DNA from 3 places in the Paenibacillus anseongensis genome. Region 2 is predicted to be linked to each of the others. Evidence: predicted binding sites of a transcription regulator. Region 2 holds the regulator's gene; each other region holds the start of a gene.
The links. The regulator Rex, encoded in region 2, represses fermentation and respiration genes when NADH is low (regulators of the CRP and FNR family bind a similar motif). The targets are predictions, from matches to a motif close to TTGTGAAATATTTCACAA.

Region 1 (4,202 bases), on a different contig from region 2:
AGGAGGCCATATCGCGTGTGATATCTCCCCGCTCATAGTACCATTGCACGGCATCGCGCTCCGCCTGTATAGCGATCCAATGCAGTTCACGACGGCTATCGATGAAGGAAGAATCTTTGCGCCTTGAGCCGAATGCAAACCTGCGGAGTCTGTCCACCATCTGCTGATAATAATCCAGCACGCCCTCTGTTGCATCATCGCTTTGATAGGCGCAGCGTTTGGAGAATTCCTCGACGACAGCTTGGCTGCATTGCATTTTCAAGGTCCGAATCTCTGCCATATCAGGCTCTACAATATTAGAAGCAAGGCGCGGCCGCGCGATGAACGTAAATAGAAGTTTGAAGCGGCGCCAGATGTTCTTAACCAGCACTTTGCCTAAATCGAGTTTATTGGCTAAAATCATTTCTATTTGTTCCAGCATGTTCAAATAATAATTAGCCTGTTCACGGCTCACTTGTCCGCTTTCGAGACGCTCATTCACAACCTTGCGTTCAATATCCAGCGCAAGCAGCCGCATCTCGGCTTCTTCTTGTTGGAATCGCGGCAGACGTTTCAAGTTACCGTCCTTTTGACCAAGCTGCTGCATCATTAATTTGTAATCGCCAATCACGGTACCTACAGCAACCTCATTCTTCTCGTTGCTAGTATTCTGCAGAGCTCGAATGGCCGCAGCCATAACCTCCAGCTGCCACTCACGCTCCAATCTTTCCTGTTCAGCATTGCCGTCCGTATTTTTCTTCTTCGCGATCAGCGGCAGCACAATGCTTGCGGTCAGGAGAGAGAACAAAATGATGGAAGAGGCAAGGAAGATAATAAGGTCCCTTTCCGGAAACGGATCGCCATTTTGCAGAATAAGCGGTATGGAGAAAGCACCTGCCAATGTGATCGCCCCACGGACACCCGAAATCGCCGTTAACGTCAGCATCCGCAAGCTTGGCACCTCTTGATTCTTATTCCCGAACCAGCGTCCTCCTCTTGCAAAAATAAACGTCCAAACAAAACGCAAGACCAACAGTAAAACAAAGATGAGTAAGGCATAACCAATCACTTTGAAATTATCGAAATGAGGATCTTTGAGAATCGTCCTGGATACACCTGGGATTTGCAAGCCCAGAAGAACGAAAACCAAGCCGTTCAGCACAAACAAAATAACAGACCATGTTGAGTTAGAAACAGTTCGAAGATTCGGCATCGTAAACGCCAATCGCTCATTTTCGATCGCATGCACCAATCCGCCTGCTACCGCTGCCAGAATGCCCGATACGCCTAACTCCTCGGCAATTAAATAGAGCATGAAAGGCGTCAAGATTTGCAACAGCATATGCATCGTCTCATCTTCAAGACCTGCACGGCGCAGCAGCTGGCGAAGTCCGATAATTAAAAAGGCGACTAACGCACCAACCACCAGGCCTCCAATGGAGATGACGATAAAGCTTAGACTTGCTTTGGGAAACGAAAACACACCGGTAACCGCCGCTGCGATAGCGAACTTAAAGGCGACAAGGCCGGATGCATCATTCATCAATGCTTCTCCTTCAAGGAGCCGCATCAAGCTTCTCGGCAAATGAATGCGGCCGGCTAAAGCACTGACGGCTACAGCATCCGTAGGCGAGAGAATCGCCGCTAATCCGAACGCCGCCGCCAGAGGAATGGAAGGAATCAGCCAGTGAACAACATAACCTACGACACATACCGTTATGAAAACGAGGCCCACCGCGAGAAGCAGGATCGGCGCGCGCAATTTCCACAACTCGTCTCTTGGCGTATGCTTGCCATCGTGATACAACAACGGGGCAATGAACAACAGAAAAAACAATTCCGGTTCCAGCTCCAGGTGAACACCTATCGGTAAGATCACCAGAACGGCCCCCAAGGCAATTTGAATCAAGGGCACCGGAATAAATGGAACAAAGCGGTTCACGACATTGGATACGCCAATTAGAACCAATAGGCTCAGAATGATAATAAAAACGTGCAAGTTTATGTCTCCTTCCCCGCTAAGTGCTATGTACATACGAATACCACTGCTACTATCTTTGTGGTGTACTTGTGTAGTATTTCAATATTTTTCTTAAAGAATCCTTCCCAAGATGAGCAAAAAACGACATCCGATCCAAAGGATCGAATGCCGTTTTCATACAGGTATGCCTTTATTGTTTCGTTGTCAGCATTTTCACAGTTTCATCAATCATAAGGGAATAGGCCGTCGGTCCAAAGCCTTGGAACCATAAATCGTAATCGACGGGATGCACTTGGTTTTTCTGTACGGCTTTTAACTGGCTCGTTTGCCAGCTGGATATCGCTTACGCAGCAGTTGGTGCAAATTGAAGCTGACATCTCCCATTTGGTTCCATAAATTATCATTAATCATCATGATTTGAACTTCCCTTTCGTCCTTCTCATTCTAATCTCAATGATAATCATTCTCATCAATTACGTCTAGTAGTTTTGCGCCTCATTTTCATCCAATGTTCACAAATTTGAAATATTTTCAATTATAATTTTGTGTCCATTAGGTGTACAATACCTAAATACGGTTTATATCCAATTGTGCGATGTTGCTTGACATTTTCTTATGTGAAAAATGTTACAACCATGTGGGAAACGATTGTTTCACCCGTACACATTGTGACAGTACCCGATTTTTTTTCATCGCAAAGGAGGATTTTCATATGTCACAGACATCTGCTGTTCAAGAAGTAGCAGCAACGGCTGCTGCGGAACCAAAATCGTTAGACGTACTCGACCAATTGCTTAAGCCTGAGGTGCAACAATCTCTGACTGTTCTGGTCGATAATCTGCCTAAATTGGCAGAAATGGTGACTGTGTTAACCAAAGCTTATGATTTTGCGCAAAGTGTAGCTACAGACAAAGTATTAATCAACGATTTTGCCCATGGTATTGGCGAGTTTGTTAAACCGGTACAAGAAAAGGCAAAAGACATTGCATCCGCGGCTATTGAAGCTGGCGAACGCTCACAAGCTGATGCAGGAGCAACAATCGGTCTATTCGGAATACTAAAAATGCTGAAAGACCCAGAAGTGCAAAAAACACTTCGTTTTGCACAAGCATTCTTGAACGTACTTGCTGAACGTAAAAACTAATACGGACTAGGGATGATAACGATGGCTAAACAAATACTTATTCTTGGCGGCGGTTATGGCGGCCTTTTGACCGCATTAACAGCGCGCAAACATCTGACAGCTTCAGAAGCAAACATAACAATCATCAACCGTTTTCCTACGCATCAAATTATTACGGAATTACACCGTCTTGCTGGCGGAACGATTAAAGAGCAAGCCGTTGCCCTTCCTTTGCAAAGACTACTCGGCAACAAACAAGTAAACATCGTGGTTGATACGATTAAAGAAATTAAACCAGATGATAAAAAAGTCATTACAACTAGTGGCGCAGTACATACTTACGATGCGCTGGTCGTTGCTCTTGGAAGCGAAACGAACTACTTCGGCATTCCTGGACTAGAAGAGAACAGCATGGTTCTCAAATCAGCTTCCGATGCTAACCGTATTCGCGAGCACGTTGAAGCGCGTCTGGATGCTTACAAAGCATCCGGCAACAAAGCTGACGCAACCATCGTTGTTGGCGGCGGCGGTCTGACAGGCGTTGAGCTTGTTGGCGAATTCGCGGATAAACTGCCTGAAGTTTGCCGCAGCAAAGGCATCGATTTCAGCGATGTCTCCATCTATTGCGTAGAAGCAGGTCCTGCTATTCTGCCAGTATTCCCTAAAGTGCTGATCGAGCGCGCGGTGGAAAGCCTTGAGAAACGCGGCGTTACTTTCTTGACAGGCGTTGCCATTACTGAAGCTACCAAAAACACAGTATCACTGAAAAGTGGACAAACCATCGAATCAAATACGATTATTTGGACCGGTGGTGTGAAAGGTAATCCGGTTGTCGGCAGCTGCGGAATCGCAGAAGACCGCGGTCGTGCGACTGTCACTTCCACACTTCAATCCACTTCCCACTCGAATGTCTTCCTTGCAGGCGACTGCGCGGTTGTTTTCCCTGAAGGTGGCGAAAGACCATACCCTCCTACTGCACAGCTTGCATGGCAAATGGGCGAAACCGTTGGTTACAACCTTTCCGTTCAAGTCAAAGGTGGAGCAATGGACAAATTCGTTCCTGTATTCTCCGGAACACTTGGCAGCTTAGGCCGCAAAGACGGAATCGGAACAATCGGC
Region 2 (4,202 bases):
TACTAAAAAACCCTCTCTATGCTCATTCTAAGTTAAACACCGCTTTATAAACTTTACATCTTAAGGCTTGTAAAATCAAGGAAGTGTGCAATGTTAAGAAATTGTAAAATGTCACGGAATTTTCGTTGCTTTAGGTCCATTTGTTATGATATTTTTAATTTTGTGAGTTTTTTCAACAAGTTGGTCTGTTTATCTTATAAATTCGATCAAAATCTTGTACATATAGTAAATACTAGGAGGCATTTATGACCACGTTATTCACAAAAAAGAACGAAGTCGATTTCTTGCAATTGCTCATCCGCGCTGCAGAAAACGCACTGCAAACTGCACAGCTGTTCCGCACAGCCATGATGGGTGACAAATCCCCTATAGACTACGTTCAGTCCATTCACGATCTTGAACATGCTGGAGACTCCATCACTCACGAAATTTTCAAAGGACTCAATAAAGTGTTCATTACACCGATCGATCGTGAGGACATCATGGTTCTTGCCTCCAAAGTGGATGATGTCACGGATGGTATTGAAGCTACAATCGCTCGTTTTGACTACTTGAACGTCTCGCATACGGATACATATATGAAAGACTTCTCGGCTGTCATCGTGGATTCCTGCCAACATATGCTTGATGCATTCAAATTGCTTGCGAAGAAAAAATATATGCAAATCCCTGAACATACGGTTGCCATTAACTCCCTTGAGAATGACGGCGATCGCTTGATGCGTGAAGGAATCCGTCAAATTTTCATCACGCGCAAAGATGTTTACGAAGACTTTAAGCTAAAAGAAATCTATGAGCGCTTGGAAGAAACAACGGACGCTTGTGAAGACGTAGCCAATATCCTAGATAGCGTAGTACTTCGTTATTCATAAGACTTAACCGGTCTATGTGTACGAAGATAGTTTTCCGAATGGAAAGCTCTTAGGAGGAAATCATGTTAACTTATTTGATCGTAATTGTTGTACTAGCTTTACTTTTTGATTTCATCAATGGATTTCACGATACAGCCAATGCGATTGCCACATCCATTTCTACGCGCGCACTCAGTCCGCGGGTAGCTATTGCCATGGCAGCGACACTTAACTTTGTTGGTGCGATGGTATCCTCCAAAGTGGCCAAAACGGTCGGTGGCAGTATCGCAAACCCTGCCCAAATTGCCAATGGCGTTGAAATCGTAATCGCAGCCCTGCTCGCGGCGATTATATGGAACCTTCTGACATGGTATCTTGCGATTCCCTCCTCTTCTTCCCACACCCTGCTCGGAGCCCTTGCCGGTGCGGTAATCGCCGGTGCCGGTGTGCACGCGGTGAATTGGAGCGGTTTTACGCAAATCATTATCATATTGATTCTTTCACCGATCATTGCGTTCGCCCTTGGTTACCTCATTATGCTTTTAATCAAGTACATCGTCATTTGGTCCGGCAATACGTCCAGATCCAAGCTTAATCGCATTTTCAGGACTTTGCAGATTATTTCTGCCGGGTTGCTCTCCTACTCACATGGCGGCAACGATGCACAAAAAGCGATGGGTATTATTGTATTCGGTCTAGTCGCAGCCGATGTTCAAACGACGCTGGACGTTCCGCTTTGGGTTAAAATCTCAGCAGCACTAGCAATGGGTCTAGGAACTTCGATCGGTGGATGGAAAATCATTAAGACCGTATCCGGAAAAATTGTCAAAATCGAGCCGATTAACGGATTTGCATCCGATCTCACATCGTCACTCGTTATTCAATTCTCTACCCATATCGGAAAACCATTATCCACAACACATGTTATTTCCTCCGCGATTATTGGGACGGGCAGTGTCATGCGTTTCCATGAAGTTCAATGGGGAACCGTCAGCCGCATGTTGATTACTTGGGTCATTACCATACCGATCAGCATTGCGCTCGCTTACTCCATTTACTTCCTTATTTTCAGATTGATCTTCTAAATACAGAAAAACCGTCAGGGAATCCTGACGGTTTCTTTTTATTTCTTAATCTAAATAGTACGCCAAACTCTGCAGCTCCGTTGTGAAATCCGCATAATGCACGCGAACTTCCGGAGGAACCTTAATAATGACCGGCGCAAAATTCAAAATAGCTTCGATGCCGCAAGCAACAAACTGATTGGCCACATTTTGAGCTTCGCTCGCAGGCACCGTTATAATCCCGATTCGCACACCTAACTCCGATAAAACAGCCTTCATTTCCCCCATCGGTTGAACGGTCAAATTATTAATCGTCTCTCCGGCTTTGGAGGGCATCGCATCAAAAACAGCGACAATTTTCATATCGTTCCGCAGATAAGTATTATAATTGCATAATGCGCGGCCAAGATTTCCCGCCCCAACAAGAGCCACCTGGATATGCCGGTCCAGCTTGAGGATCTGTCTTATTTTTTCGATCAAATAAGCAATATCATATCCGATGCCTTTTTTACCGAACTCACCGAAATAGGCCAAATCTTTACGAATCTGGGCCGGATTCAGATCAAGTTTTTGACCCAAATCCTGCGAAGATACCGTTGCGACATTTTTCATGGCAAGCTCGTTCAGGAACCGTAGATAGATGGGCAGTCTGCGAACAACAGCTTCCGATATTTTTTGTGATTTCATTTCTACGCCTCCCCCATCCACTGCTCAATCCTTGGTAACATTTGTTCCGTTGTCATATGCTCGATTTTGGGTCCTGGCAGGGAGTAGAGGAAGTGCTTGCCATAGAAGGTTTCGATGACACGCGTATCGTAGATGATCACAATCCCTTTATCAGATGCGCGTCTAACTAACCGGCCGAAGCCTTGTTTAAATCGAATGACCGCCTGCGGCACAGAAAATTTCATAAACGGGTTCTCGTTCCGTTTCTTAATGTTTTCGCATTTAGCCTCAACGAGCGGATGATTCGGAGGTTGGAACGGCAGCCGGATAATGGCCAAGCAGCTTAGCGCATCTCCAGGAATGTCTACACCTTCCCAAAATGAACTGGTACCAAGCAGCACGCACATCTTATTATCCTGGAACATACGGGTTAATTTACTGCGATTGCCGCTGTCAACCCCTTGGCCAAGCACAGTAATCCCATAGGCTTTCAAGTAGTCTTTCATCCCGGCATAAATCTGTTTGAGCATCCGATTGGATGTGAACAAGATCAGCATTCGCCCTTTGGTCACGATAGCGACTTCACTTAGGGATTCAATGAGGGATGCAATGAAAACGGGATCCCCTGCCCCCTTAATCGTAGGAAAATCTCTTGGAATAACAACCAAAGCTTGCTCACGATAGTTAAAAGGAGAAGGCAATTGAACCGTTTTGAGCTTACCGCTCTCTTCATCCTGCGGAATCACTAGGCCCAATTGATCAGCGGAGTATTGAAAGGATTTGTTCACGGACAAAGTCGCCGAGGTCATGATGATGCTTTCTTTTGTCTCAAAGAAATGCTGCTGAAGCAAGCCGCTGACGTCCGTCGGTACTGAGATCAGCTGAAGCGACTTCGCCCTGGCGTACGTCCCTGCTTCCATCCAGTAGACATAACCATCATCCGCCATTTTCATAAAGAAATGAAGGGCATCTCGATGCTCGTAGAGCTCTTTCACGGTGCCGTTAAGATCCGTCACTAAGCCTTGGACCCCGAACACGTCCTGATGCTCCTTCACATCGCTTAACAATTTATCCAGCGTGCGAAGCAAATCATTCGCGTTCAGATAAATATTGTCTTCCATCGTCAGCAACTCGTGCCAATTAGCAGGCAATGTCTCCGGCTTCATACGCAGGACATACGTGGAATTCTCCGTTTGCGACGGATCGCTTTTGGACGACAGCAGCTCATAGAGTGATTCGCTCAGCCGGTCCCAATCCTCTTTGATTTGCACGATTTTTGGGAAAAGCCCATCAATCGTATGACTCCATGCCGCTGCCCGTTCCTGCTGCTCATCCGATTTCTGCAGCCTAAACCGAAGCATCGGCAGCTGGCCGCTCCGATTATCTTTGTAAAGCCAGGTCAAGGAATGATACATCGCTGAGGAATGCAACTCGATACCGAGATGTTTACTCGCCACTTCTTCGAAATGATGCGCCTCATCAATCACAAGGTGCTTGTAAGCCGGCAGGAGGCGGTTCTCCGCCTTCATATCGGTAAACAGAAGGGAATGGTTCGTGATGATCACATCAGCCGTGTTGGCGTCATTACGTGCGCGATGATAGAAGCACTTTTTGTACCATG
Region 3 (4,202 bases), on a different contig from region 2:
CTAAGATTTCGTAGATATCTGAGTTGATGTGATACCGCGGACTGGCCCATTCCTAGAATTTGTACAATATCGTGAACACATAACTCTTTATTCAATAGGGTATGAATGATTTTCAATCTGGTCGGATCCCCGAGGGCTTTGAATACTTCAGCTAACCCGTTAACAGTTTGATCATTTATTAATTGATCCTTTAAGACATCAATATTTGAAGTTCCATTACAAGTGTCATCACATTGATCTTGTACGGTTTTAGGCAACATATCTTCCATAAACATTCTCACTTTCTGATGATAAAACTTACGATTTACATTCATTATAACAGAAATCCTATGTATATTGTGAAATTGGAAATACTACTGACCAAGATCTCTCCATATTATTGCCATTTCATTTTTTTTCAAATATAATAACATATGAATACTTGATCATATGTTGTAGGAGGGGTTTAGATGCATAATCACAGTCACACACATCATGAACAGGGACATAACCATTCTGATCATGAACACAGCCATCATGACCACAATCATGGGCATGGACTTGGGCATAGTCATGCACCCAATAATAAAAAAGGATTAGCCATTGCTCTCATTATTACAAGCGGTATCATGTTCGTGGAGTTTTTTGGAGGCTTAATTACAAATAGCTTAGCTCTTCTTTCGGACTCAGGCCATATGTTGAGTGATGCCGTATCCTTGGCATTAAGCTTAGTGGCTATGTGGTTCGCAAACCGGCCAGCTTCTCCGCGGAAATCGTTCGGTTACTACAGGTTTGAAATTTTAGCCGCGTTGTTCAATGGATTAGCCTTATTCATCATAGCTGCTTTTATTATAAAAGAAGCTATAGCGCGGTTCTTTGATCCACCTACTGTTTCCAGTGGATCTATGATATTAATTGCCTTAGTCGGACTCCTAGCCAATCTGTTGAGCGTTTGGGCATTGATGAGACAAAGTGATGTGAAGGACAACATCAATGTTCGGAGCGCTTATTTACACGTAATTGGAGATGCCCTAGGCTCAGTTGGTGCTATTCTTGCAGGACTATTAATGCTTTTCTTCGGCTGGTACATTGCCGATCCTATTATCAGTGTAATCGTCTCTCTTCTTATCCTAAAAAGCGCATGGGGAGTTATTCGCACCGCCATACACATACTAATGGAGGGCACACCGGTAACAATTGATACCGATCTAGTTAAAAAGACACTAGAGAGCATTGACGGAGTTATTAACGTTCACGATATGCATGTATGGACAATTACATCAGGTCTTGACTCTCTGAGTTGCCATATTCTAATTGATGATTCAAAAGATAGTCAGATTATTCTACAGTCAGCCATTCATGAAATAGAAAAGAAATTTAAAATACAGCATACAACTTTTCAAATTGAAACTTCGAATATACAACATGCGGAATGCAAAATTTAAAATAATAAAGAACCGAGTCGTTGTTTATTAAGTAACAACGACTCGGTTCTTTTCGTATATTTTCAGGATTTCATATATCAATTTGTTCTTATAACGTTCAATTTTCCGTTAGTAAAGTTGTAAAACTTTGTTCAATTCGTATTCACAGATTATGTGAAAATAATCACATACAATGGAGTACACTATTTCCATAACCAAATAAAATTTACCAGAGGGTGATACAACTTGGACCCATTTCGAAAGCATGAAAAGCGATTAATGTACCTCATGTTCAGTGTTGCTTTTGTCATGTTGGTTTCATTTATTCGCAAACTTTTTTAACCTAGATAAACGAAAAGGAGATGATTTCACATGCCTACCTACGATTCCGTGTTTTATAGCCGGTTACTAACAGAGACCACATTGGCGTTTCACATCATTTTCGCCACAATCGGCGTTGGTGTTCCCGTCATGATCATGTTGGCTGAGCTCGCTGGCATTAAACACAAAGACCCCTACTACACATTATTAGCACGAAGATGGGCCCGTGGTTTCGTTATCACCGTTGCTATTGGCGTGGTTACCGGTACAGCAATTGGCCTTCAACTCAGTTTATTGTGGCCTACCTTTATGCAAATTGCCGGACAGGCCATTGCGCTTCCATTATTTCTAGAAACGTTTGCTTTTTTCATTGAAGCTATATTCCTAGGTATTTACTTATATACATGGGAACGATTAAAACCAATGCATCATCTCCTTCTACTCGTGCCTGTTGTCATCGGCTCCTCCGCTTCAGCTTTTTTTATAACTACTGTAAATGCATTTATGAATACTCCTCAAGGATTTTCACTGAAAGACGGCTTAATTACGAATGTACAACCGATATTGGCTATGTTTAACCCTTCTATGCCAACCAAAGTAGCGCATGTGCTCTCCTCTGCTTATATGACAAGCGCATTTATCTTGGCAGCTATCGCAGCCTACTCTCTTCTCAAGAAAAAAGATGACGTCTTATATGCTAAAAAGGCATTAAAATTGACTGTCACCGCCGGCCTTGTATTTGCTGTGACTACAGCACTTATTGGTGATTTATCCGCAAAGTTCCTAGCTCAAAATCAGCCTGAAAAACTTGCTGCAGCGGAGTGGCATTTCGAAACCACGGCCAATGCGCCGCTTGTACTAGGTGGTATTTTGACTGATAGGAATGAAATTAAATATGCTTTAAAAATTCCATACGCGCTTAGCATTTTAGCAGGAGGTAATCCTGGATCTGAAGTAAAGGGGCTTAATGAGATCCCCCCTGATCTTCGTCCTCCTCTATACGTTCATTACTTTTTCGATGCTATGGTAGGTATAGGTATGTTCGTGATTGTTGTTGCTATTCTTCATTTGTGGTACACAAGAAAACGATCCGTTAAACCTTATCCTAAATGGCTATTAGCGATTATAGTTGCTTGCGGGCCTCTTTCTATGCTTGGTATTCAATGTGGATGGTTTTACGCTGAAGTTGGTCGTCAACCATGGATTTTACGTGGGTATTTAAAAGTTGCAGATGCGGCAACTACCTCTCAAGACGTGGATTTGATGCTATTGCTATTTTGTTTCCTTTATATCGTACTAGCACTCACCGCAGTCAAAGTGTTATCCAAACTCTTTAGAAAAAGCGATGTCGCAGACGAATTAATGGCTCTTGGCATTTTCGGAGGGAGGACAAAGAAATGAGTCTTGAAGTAATAGGAATTACGGTTTTATGGATTTTTTTATACGGGTATTTAATCGTGGCATCCATTGACTTCGGTGCAGGTTTCTTCAGTTATTATTCTGTCATTACAATGAAACAGCATATCATTCATAAAATTATTGAGCGTTATCTTTCTCCAGTCTGGGAGGTAACGAATGTCTTTTTGGTTTTTTTCTACATCGGAATGGTCGGATTCTTCCCGGAAACAGCACGTTATTATGGTACCGCGCTTCTCGTTCCAGGCAGTATAGCCATCATATTGCTTGCCATTCGAGGAGCCTACTATGCCTTCAGCAACTACGGTTCGAAGGATAACAAATGGTATATGCTCATCTATGGAGCAACTGGCTTGCTCATCCCTGCAACCCTCTCTACGGTACTTACTATTTCAGAAGGTGGCATCATTAGTGAGCAAAATGGATTGATCCTGCTTAATTGGCAAAGGCTGCTCGGCAGTCCCTATACCTGGTCCGTCATTTTACTGTCGTTGGTCAGTGTTCTTTACATTTCTTCCATGTTTCTTTCGTATTATGCATACAGAGCAGAAGATAGGCCCGCATTTAAAATCTTACGTGGGTACGCCCTTTTTTGGAGTGGGCCAACGATTCTTGCAAGTTTTCTTGTTTTTTTCACGATCAATCAACAAAACCCGGAGCATTTTAGCAACATGCTTTCCCATGGCTGGATGTTTGGAACATCGTTCCTATGTTTCTTGATTGCAGTCTTTCTCCTTTGGAAGCAACGGAAGTTGGGTACTTCATTCATATTTGTGCTGCTGCAATTTGCTTTTGCCTTTTTTGGTTATGGTAAAGCCCATTTACCGTATATTTTATTTCCCTACATCACCATCCATGAAAATTTCACAAATCAAACGATGGGGACTGCACTGGTTATCGCCTTTATCGCTGGAATCGTTATTCTAGTCCCATCACTCTTTTTACTCATGCGTCTATTTCTATTTGATGCCGATTATGTACAAGGCAAATTAATAAAGAAAGGAAGTTAAACTTATGGAAAACTTTCTAATTCAGTACGCTGCGCCGGTTATTGTACTGTTT

Region 1: the regulator Rex is predicted to act here: its motif matches at 2,576-2,593, upstream of GON05_RS36850 (helical membrane plugin domain-containing protein).
Region 3: the regulator Rex is predicted to act here: its motif matches at 1,576-1,593, upstream of GON05_RS02030 (cytochrome ubiquinol oxidase subunit I).

The regions. Positions count from the first base shown of each region.
Region 1 covers NZ_WSEM01000039.1:358,502-362,703, forward strand. The annotation lists gene GON05_RS36845 (Na+/H+ antiporter) at 1-1,978, opposite strand, end outside; gene GON05_RS36850 (helical membrane plugin domain-containing protein) at 2,673-3,104, shown strand; gene GON05_RS36855 (NAD(P)/FAD-dependent oxidoreductase) at 3,126-4,202, shown strand, end outside.
Region 2 covers NZ_WSEM01000015.1:260,669-264,870, reverse strand. The annotation lists gene GON05_RS16175 (amidohydrolase) at 1-1, opposite strand, end outside; gene GON05_RS16170 (DUF47 domain-containing protein) at 246-872, shown strand; gene GON05_RS16165 (inorganic phosphate transporter) at 935-1,936, shown strand; gene GON05_RS16160 (redox-sensing transcriptional repressor Rex) at 1,982-2,602, opposite strand; gene dinG (ATP-dependent DNA helicase DinG) at 2,605-4,202, opposite strand, start outside.
Region 3 covers NZ_WSEM01000003.1:208,834-213,035, forward strand. The annotation lists gene GON05_RS02020 (ArsR/SmtB family transcription factor) at 1-260, opposite strand, end outside; gene GON05_RS02025 (cation diffusion facilitator family transporter) at 450-1,424, shown strand; gene GON05_RS02030 (cytochrome ubiquinol oxidase subunit I) at 1,776-3,125, shown strand; gene GON05_RS02035 (cytochrome d ubiquinol oxidase subunit II) at 3,122-4,150, shown strand; gene cydS (cytochrome bd oxidase small subunit CydS family protein) at 4,155-4,202, shown strand, end outside.